DNA from 3 places in the Paenibacillus nitricinens genome. Region 2 is predicted to be linked to each of the others. Evidence: predicted binding sites of a transcription regulator. Region 2 holds the regulator's gene; each other region holds the start of a gene.

Region 1 (2,272 bases), 1.3 Mb from region 2:
CATTCTAACTCTTATTGGTGTGATTCAGTTTGTATCCGCCTAACAGAGTTTTATTACAAATAAGGCAGCAAATTTCCCGCCGATAGTTAAACCCGCGTAGGTAAAGAATTGCCTGGGTATACTATACTTGCTGCCTTTTTATTATGAACTTACACAAATCAGCTTCAGTCGTCTTTGGGTTCTTGCAATAAAATGGAGAAGGTTCCCGTTTCATGATCCACTTCAATCGACTCGATCCCAACAAAATCCGGAATTTCGGGGTGCACTGCATCTACGTTATAATCTGGATGAGTCATCAATAATTCAATTACTTTAATGGCTTCCATATCGATCCCCCTTGCGAGAAATTCCACCATAATAATGGTCCTTCATTGCGACTCCCTTATTATCTCCGCAGTCATTATTGAATATGTGTTAATCGTTCTTCGTTTCTTCCCATCACGGCCAATAATTGCCCCTGAAAAACACGTCTTTGAATTTGATCAATCCGCTGTAAAGCCAGCTCGTTTGGTACTTGAAATTCTGCTGCAAGATAGCTGATTGCATCTTCCCGTTGCTCAGGCAACGTCATGCGGGAGATCATGGAGTAGGGCATAGCTGCATAAAGAATAAATCGCTCAGATTCATCCTCCTGTGCCCGCGTGAAATGTTCTGGCATCAATATTTGATCCGTACCATGGCGGAGCAGGTGACAGAGCTCATGGAGAAACTCTAGCCGCTGCAGACTGGCTGGAAGCCGGTTGTCAATAAACATGGTGTACATCCCCGCTGATGCTTCGATGCTCTTGCTTCTTACATCCAAATAATGAACCCAAATATTAAGCCGTTCTGCAATATAAGCAATCGAAATTTGCGAAGGCTGAGTAAGGTTCAGACGCTTGTATAAATCTTCCGTCCACTTCTCCAGCGCAGTCATTTGATAATAGGATTTCATGTTATTCACATCATTCACCTCATTCAGAATCGATTATAGGATCGTATGTTCGTATAATAAGACAAAAGAAAAGCCCAAGGGGCTATGTAGGGTAAAAATATAAGGACACATAAGAACGAGTGTTCTTGTGTGTCCTTAGCATAATGCAATTAAACACTAATATCAAGTGTTTTTCCTAAATTCGGAGCAACGCTTTTGCCCAGCATTTCCACCATCGTCTGACTCTGGGTTTCAGCCTGATTTTTGGCAATATTCATGACTTGTATTCCTACATTTTGAGCTAAGGATGCCTGGCTCATTGCTACTGATAACGCGGCTATATCCATATTGCACCTCCTTTGTGTATATCCTGTTTATCGACTGCACCTACCTAATTCATTAGGTGAATAGCATTTGTTTGCCAATTCGCCCAAACGGCTTATCTCCTTTTTACATATCTTGTGCTGTAGTCATTAATCATTAGGAGGAATTGAAAATGGGATTTGAACATGGTTGTGGATGTAACGTAGGTCCGGTAGTAAGCCCAGCAGCAGTAGGTCCGGTGTGTAGCCCTTGGACTTCAACAGGAGCTATTCTGGTACTCTTCATCTTGCTGGTTATCATCACTAAAGCTTGCTTATTCTAAGCTAGCTGATGCACATTGTAGCCCCATCCGGTATACCGGATGGGGCTACTTTTTTTGAAGCGCTGTTCTCGTTAGCTCATTATTTAAACATAAATTCTACGCGGGTTCCATCCGCATAATCTTCTAACTGATTGCCAACCCAGCTACCTGCGCCGCGGTTATCTTTTGGGGTTATGTATTCAATATCGGCCCCTTTTCCGCCTTCATTACACATGGCCATGGGCCATTCATCGCGGTCGTAGCCTTTTTTGGTGGGGATCCCTTTTAAGGATTCTTTGCGGTTGTCTTCAGCCTGCTCACGGTTAATCGTGCACGTCGCGGACTCCCCTTTGGCAATCGCGTCCTGAATGTGCTTAGCGGTTTCAGGATAACGATCTGATGGGAAGATCAGCTGAACAACTTCTGAATCGGATGTGGACGAGGGGGCTGCCGGATCTCCGTTCTGTTCATACCAATAACCGCCCAAAGCAAGTAACACAACAATGATGAGACTGGTGAGTAGTTTCTGTATTTTCAAATCTGCTCCTCCTTTTTTGGAACTTAAAATAGTATATCTTATATCATAATGCAGTGCGATTTAATATACTTAGGAAAAATAAGAGGAGGACGGTATTGGATATGGAGTATTTGATTACGATTGAAGATCAGACGCTTATAGCCTCTGCTGAAGATATTATAACTAGACGCTATGAATGGGAAAGGCACCATGTAGG
Region 2 (2,272 bases):
TACCTTGTTCATGCTCATCATTAACAACCAATTCAATCGTATTCAATTGTGCTCGAAAGTTATTGCGGATATTCCCCAAATAAATTTCCCGAAGCTTGGCGCGTTCCGCCGTTTCCTCTTGATTAAGGCCTACGCTCTTCTGTTTGCGTGCCAATTCGTTAATACGCGCGACCAACTCATCAATATTCAAAACTTTCCCTCCCCTTATAAATTAATTCTAACTCTGCCATGAGAAAAAGAGCTTGTCAAGGTTTACTCCCTGCAAGCTCTTCATGTCCTCTTAATATGTTCTTAGAATATTAATAAATAGGTAAAGAGAGAATATCTCCAGCATTAATCTGACTACCTTTTATGCCATTGGATTTTTTAATTCCTTCTATATATACAGCCGTCTTCATATCAGAAGGTTTATTCTCAAGAGCAATACTCCAAAGTGTATCTCCACGTTCAACCACTACGCGCTTCTCATCCTTCATTAAAGTAGTAGATCCTGCAAATACATTACCCACTACTGTAAGTCCTGATAGTACGAGCACAATGATCAATGTCAGCTTAATAACAAAATCTCTACGGAACAAACGCATCAAGCCTTCAAGCAAAAACTCTGTGATTTCTTTAATCTGAGCTGAATAACGGGTAATAGGATTATGTCCTAAAGATTCAACCACTGGGGCTTTATCGTAGATGCTACGGTATGTACTGTATTTTAACATGAATATCATCCTCCAAACACTTGTTCTCACTTCCAAAATCATAATAACACGAACATGTGTTTTGTTCAATACTATTTTAGAACAATTGTTCTCTTTTTTTCAGAGGTTAATATTTACCATATTATTCATCTAAGAACCCGCTCTTACCATTTAGATGAAGGAAATGTAATCAATACAAGACTACCATTTATTAACTCTATCGAATTAATATTTATAATAGTTAGAACTTATGTTTGTGCGAACGGTAGTTCTATGTTATAATTTTCCCAAACATTACTATATGGGGTTGATTCCAATGTCAAAGATTTCAAGTCGCCAGCTGGCGATCCTGGAATTTATACGTAGCGAAGTCCGCAGCAAGGGTTATCCTCCTTCCGTCCGGGAGATTGGAGAAGCTGTTGGTCTTGCTTCCAGCTCCACAGTTCACGGTCATTTGGATCGGCTAGAGAAGAAGGGACTTATCCGTCGAGATCCAACGAAGCCTCGTGCGATAGAATTGCTTGGCCAAGAGGATTCTGAGAATGTGCACCATTTCGCACAAACCGTCGCTCGAATTCCTGTCGTAGGTAAGGTTACCGCCGGGGTTCCTATCACTGCTACTGAGAATATTGAAGACTACTTTCCCCTTCCAACACACTATGTTGGAGATAACAAAGTATTTATGTTATCGGTTCAAGGTGACAGTATGGTCGAAGCTGGGATTATGAATGGCGACTATGTTATTGTTCGTCAACAACAAACGGCTGATAACGGAGATATCGTTGTAGCTATGACCGAAGAAGATGAAGCAACCGTTAAGACTTTTTATAAAGAACGTGATCATATACGTCTTCAGCCGGAGAATCCGGCGTACGAGCCTCTTCGCCTTAATCGCGTGACCATTCTCGGCAGAGTTATCGGATTATTTCGAGATATCCACTAAGTATGCACTCCTACCAAAAAGGCTGTTCCGCGAATGCGGAGCAGCCTTTTTTTCTATGCATTTAGCTTAACCACCATCCCGAACATATGTACCCGTAGGCTAAAATGACCATTTTTAAGAATAACCGTTTAGGCATCCTGCTCATATCTTAATTAGAAAGGAGTGTGCACAATGCCAAATTACCGGATTATAGTTGATCTGACGCAGCGTATGCTTTATCTTCTTGATAACGACATTGTGATCAGGGGCTTCCCAGTCGGAATCGGTAAAATGTTAACTCAATCACCACTCGGTGAATTCACAATCATTAATAAACAACCCGATCCAGGCGGTCCATTTGGGGTCTTTTGGATGGGACTATCTAAGCCTCACTATGGGATACATGGAAATAATGATCCCTCATCCATAGGGCACGAAGTATCCCATGGTTGTATTCGTATGTACAATGAGGATGTGTTAGCACTAGCTGCGATTGTTCCAATTGGAACACTAGTAACGATCAGAAATTAAATCTATCCATAGATAAACACGCCTCACTCCTTGCTTAACGGAGGGGGCGTGTTTGTATTTATGTATTTTTGATGACCTAATAGGAATTATGTGGTTATATGTCGAATAATGTTAACAGGATTTCAAA
Region 3 (2,272 bases), 1.5 Mb from region 2:
GGTTTAATCAGCTGCTCGTAATCTCCAATATTACGCATCAATACGGCCATATCACCATATTTTGCACCTTCATCTCGCGCCAGTCTAATCATTTCACGCAGTGCTCCCTCAACCTCTGCTCTGTGTGAAACTGCTGCGCCTATAGATATCGCTTCATTTGCCAGTTCATCTGCACCCATCCAGACCTTTCGGCGGTCATATCCTCTTTCGAGATGAGCAAGAACAGGACTTTCTTCAAAACGCGGAAGAACCGCTGGCTCCAGCAGCTCGTCCCACACATCAATGCCCAGCTCTTCAGCTATTCCACGCAGTTTAATGTAAGTGACCGCAGTTGGGTGAAACAATTCAAGCTCATTTAATTGATCTCCATAGGGATACGAACGATCAAGAGTAAGGGACACGGTCAGCTTCGATGCTTGCTGCATTAATTCTCGAAGCACTACGAATTCCTGCGGGGTAAAGCCGTGGAACCCATCTACCCAAATCTGCGCCCCGCGAATGTAAGAGGAATCAGGAATATGCTCAGCTAGTTCCGCTAAACGATCCTCTTCATCGATATAGAGGCGTGACATCTCCTTCTCTAAATCACTGAATACCAGCTGTAAATCATCCAGCTTGCCTTCAAGAATTGGACTTCTTGCAATAGCGCCTCGCATTGCGGATAGCTGCTCCTCTAAATCAGAGGAAGCCAAACAGCAACGCTTCATCTCCGTATGCAGCTGATTGAGCCGTTCCACAAAACCCGGTCTGTCTGCAGAGGCACCGAACAACTTCAGTTCCTCTTTACGGCGACTGATGATTTTGTAAATCAACATCTTTTTACCTTCTTCACTGATCGGCAGACTAGCGCTACCTCCAGTTTCCTGTTTCACTCGATAGGCAAGCCGAGAAAAGCTCAGTGTCTGCGCCCGAATGCTTCCCTTCACATTCCCTACGGTCAGAAGCCCCCGTTCTGCTCCAAAGGAGCCTTGTTCCGGTACAAGAATAATGATTGGCGCACCAAGAGGCTCCTTCTCTAATGAAGTTGAGATAGACTCCCATATTTTCGTTGTCTTGCCACTGCCCGATCGGCCTAGTAAAAAGGTTACCGACATAAATGATAGACTCCTTCCGTAGCGGAGAAAATGTATAAGATACAAGGTGAAATACTCACCGTTTGATAATGTTCAAATGAAAAAGCTCAGTCGTTCCTCGTCCCCTCAGTATAGCATAACTGCACAAATCAGAACATGCGTTTGCTAGTATTTTCTAATGATTTACAATCATAATCTTGTAAATCCCGAATTCAGCTCTTTTGAGAACATAGCAAAAAACCCGTAAAAAGAGGCCTCGATCGAAGACTCCTTTTACGGATTAAAATCCATTACTTATATAAACAGCCAGCTTATTTCTTACTCCGCACTTCAAAAATCGCAAACTTCAGATAGTGTCCTTCGTTAACACCTAGAATCTGCGGATGGTCTTTGCCTGCGGCACGCCATTCCACAAGTCTCAGTACTTTACCAGCATCTTTAGCTGCGTCAGCAATCGTCTCAAGAAATAGATCCGGTTGCATATGGTATGAACAGCTTGCGGTAACCAAATATCCACCTTCGTTCACCAGCTTCATGCCATGCAGATTGATGTCCTTGTAACCACGGCAAGCGCCTGCTACTGCACTTTTAGTTTTCGCAAACGCTGGAGGGTCTAGGATAACTACATCCCAAGTTCTACCTCCACCTGCTGTCATAGGCTTGGAGGTGTCCGTTTTGGCGGCTTTGCCTCCGGATTTAGCATTTGTAGTCGTTACTGTTGATTCCGTTCCGCTGGCAACCGTCGCCCGCTCCGAACGTTCCTCCAGCCCCTTGACCTGATTGCGAAGGTAGGCAAAAGCATCGTCCACTACAAATTCCACTCGATCAGTAAAGCCATTTAGCTCCACATTAACCTTAGCACTCTCTATAGCATGAGCGGAAACGTCAAGGCAGGTTACTTTTTTCGCGCCATACTTGCAAGCATGCAGCGTGAAACTGCCTGTATGCGAAAAGCACTCCAGCACTGTAGCACCATCCCAATAAGGGAAGGTTACGTGTTTACCACTCTTATTTACCGGCAAAGTTTGTAACGAGCCATCTTCTGCTTCTATTTCTTGCAGTGTAATTCCGCTTCGTCCACCCCAGCCTTTCATGAGAGGCGCAATGGATGCTCTATTCTCACGCTGATCAAAGAAATAACCGGTCTTCTGGCCCTCTTCGATATCTACTACCAGCTTCAGATCATTTTCACTTACAGT

Evidence for each region. The regulator LexA, encoded in region 2, represses DNA repair genes until DNA is damaged. The targets are predictions, from matches to a motif close to CGAACATATGTTCG.
Region 1: ACN6KS_RS22400 (ImmA/IrrE family metallo-endopeptidase) is a predicted target of LexA. The motif match lies at 973-986, and genes of this name have one in related genera.
Region 3: addB (helicase-exonuclease AddAB subunit AddB) is a predicted target of LexA. The motif match lies at 1,225-1,238, and genes of this name have one in related genera.

Annotation. Positions count from the first base shown of each region.
Region 1 covers NZ_CP183948.1:5,041,518-5,043,789, reverse strand. Annotated here, with positions in the region: gene ACN6KS_RS22405 (hypothetical protein) at 165-326, opposite strand; gene ACN6KS_RS22400 (ImmA/IrrE family metallo-endopeptidase) at 401-934, opposite strand; gene ACN6KS_RS22395 (YjfB family protein) at 1,084-1,260, opposite strand; gene ACN6KS_RS22390 (hypothetical protein) at 1,410-1,559, shown strand; gene ACN6KS_RS22385 (NucA/NucB deoxyribonuclease domain-containing protein) at 1,639-2,070, opposite strand; gene ACN6KS_RS22380 (cytidine deaminase) at 2,178-2,272, shown strand, end outside.
Region 2 covers NZ_CP183948.1:3,718,050-3,720,321, forward strand. Annotated here, with positions in the region: gene ACN6KS_RS16420 (DUF896 domain-containing protein) at 1-190, opposite strand, end outside; gene ACN6KS_RS16425 (LysM peptidoglycan-binding domain-containing protein) at 300-713, opposite strand; gene lexA (transcriptional repressor LexA) at 1,009-1,635, shown strand; gene ACN6KS_RS16435 (L,D-transpeptidase) at 1,807-2,145, shown strand.
Region 3 covers NZ_CP183948.1:5,230,748-5,233,019, forward strand. Annotated here, with positions in the region: gene addB (helicase-exonuclease AddAB subunit AddB) at 1-1,094, opposite strand, end outside; gene ACN6KS_RS23395 (class I SAM-dependent rRNA methyltransferase) at 1,385-2,272, opposite strand, start outside.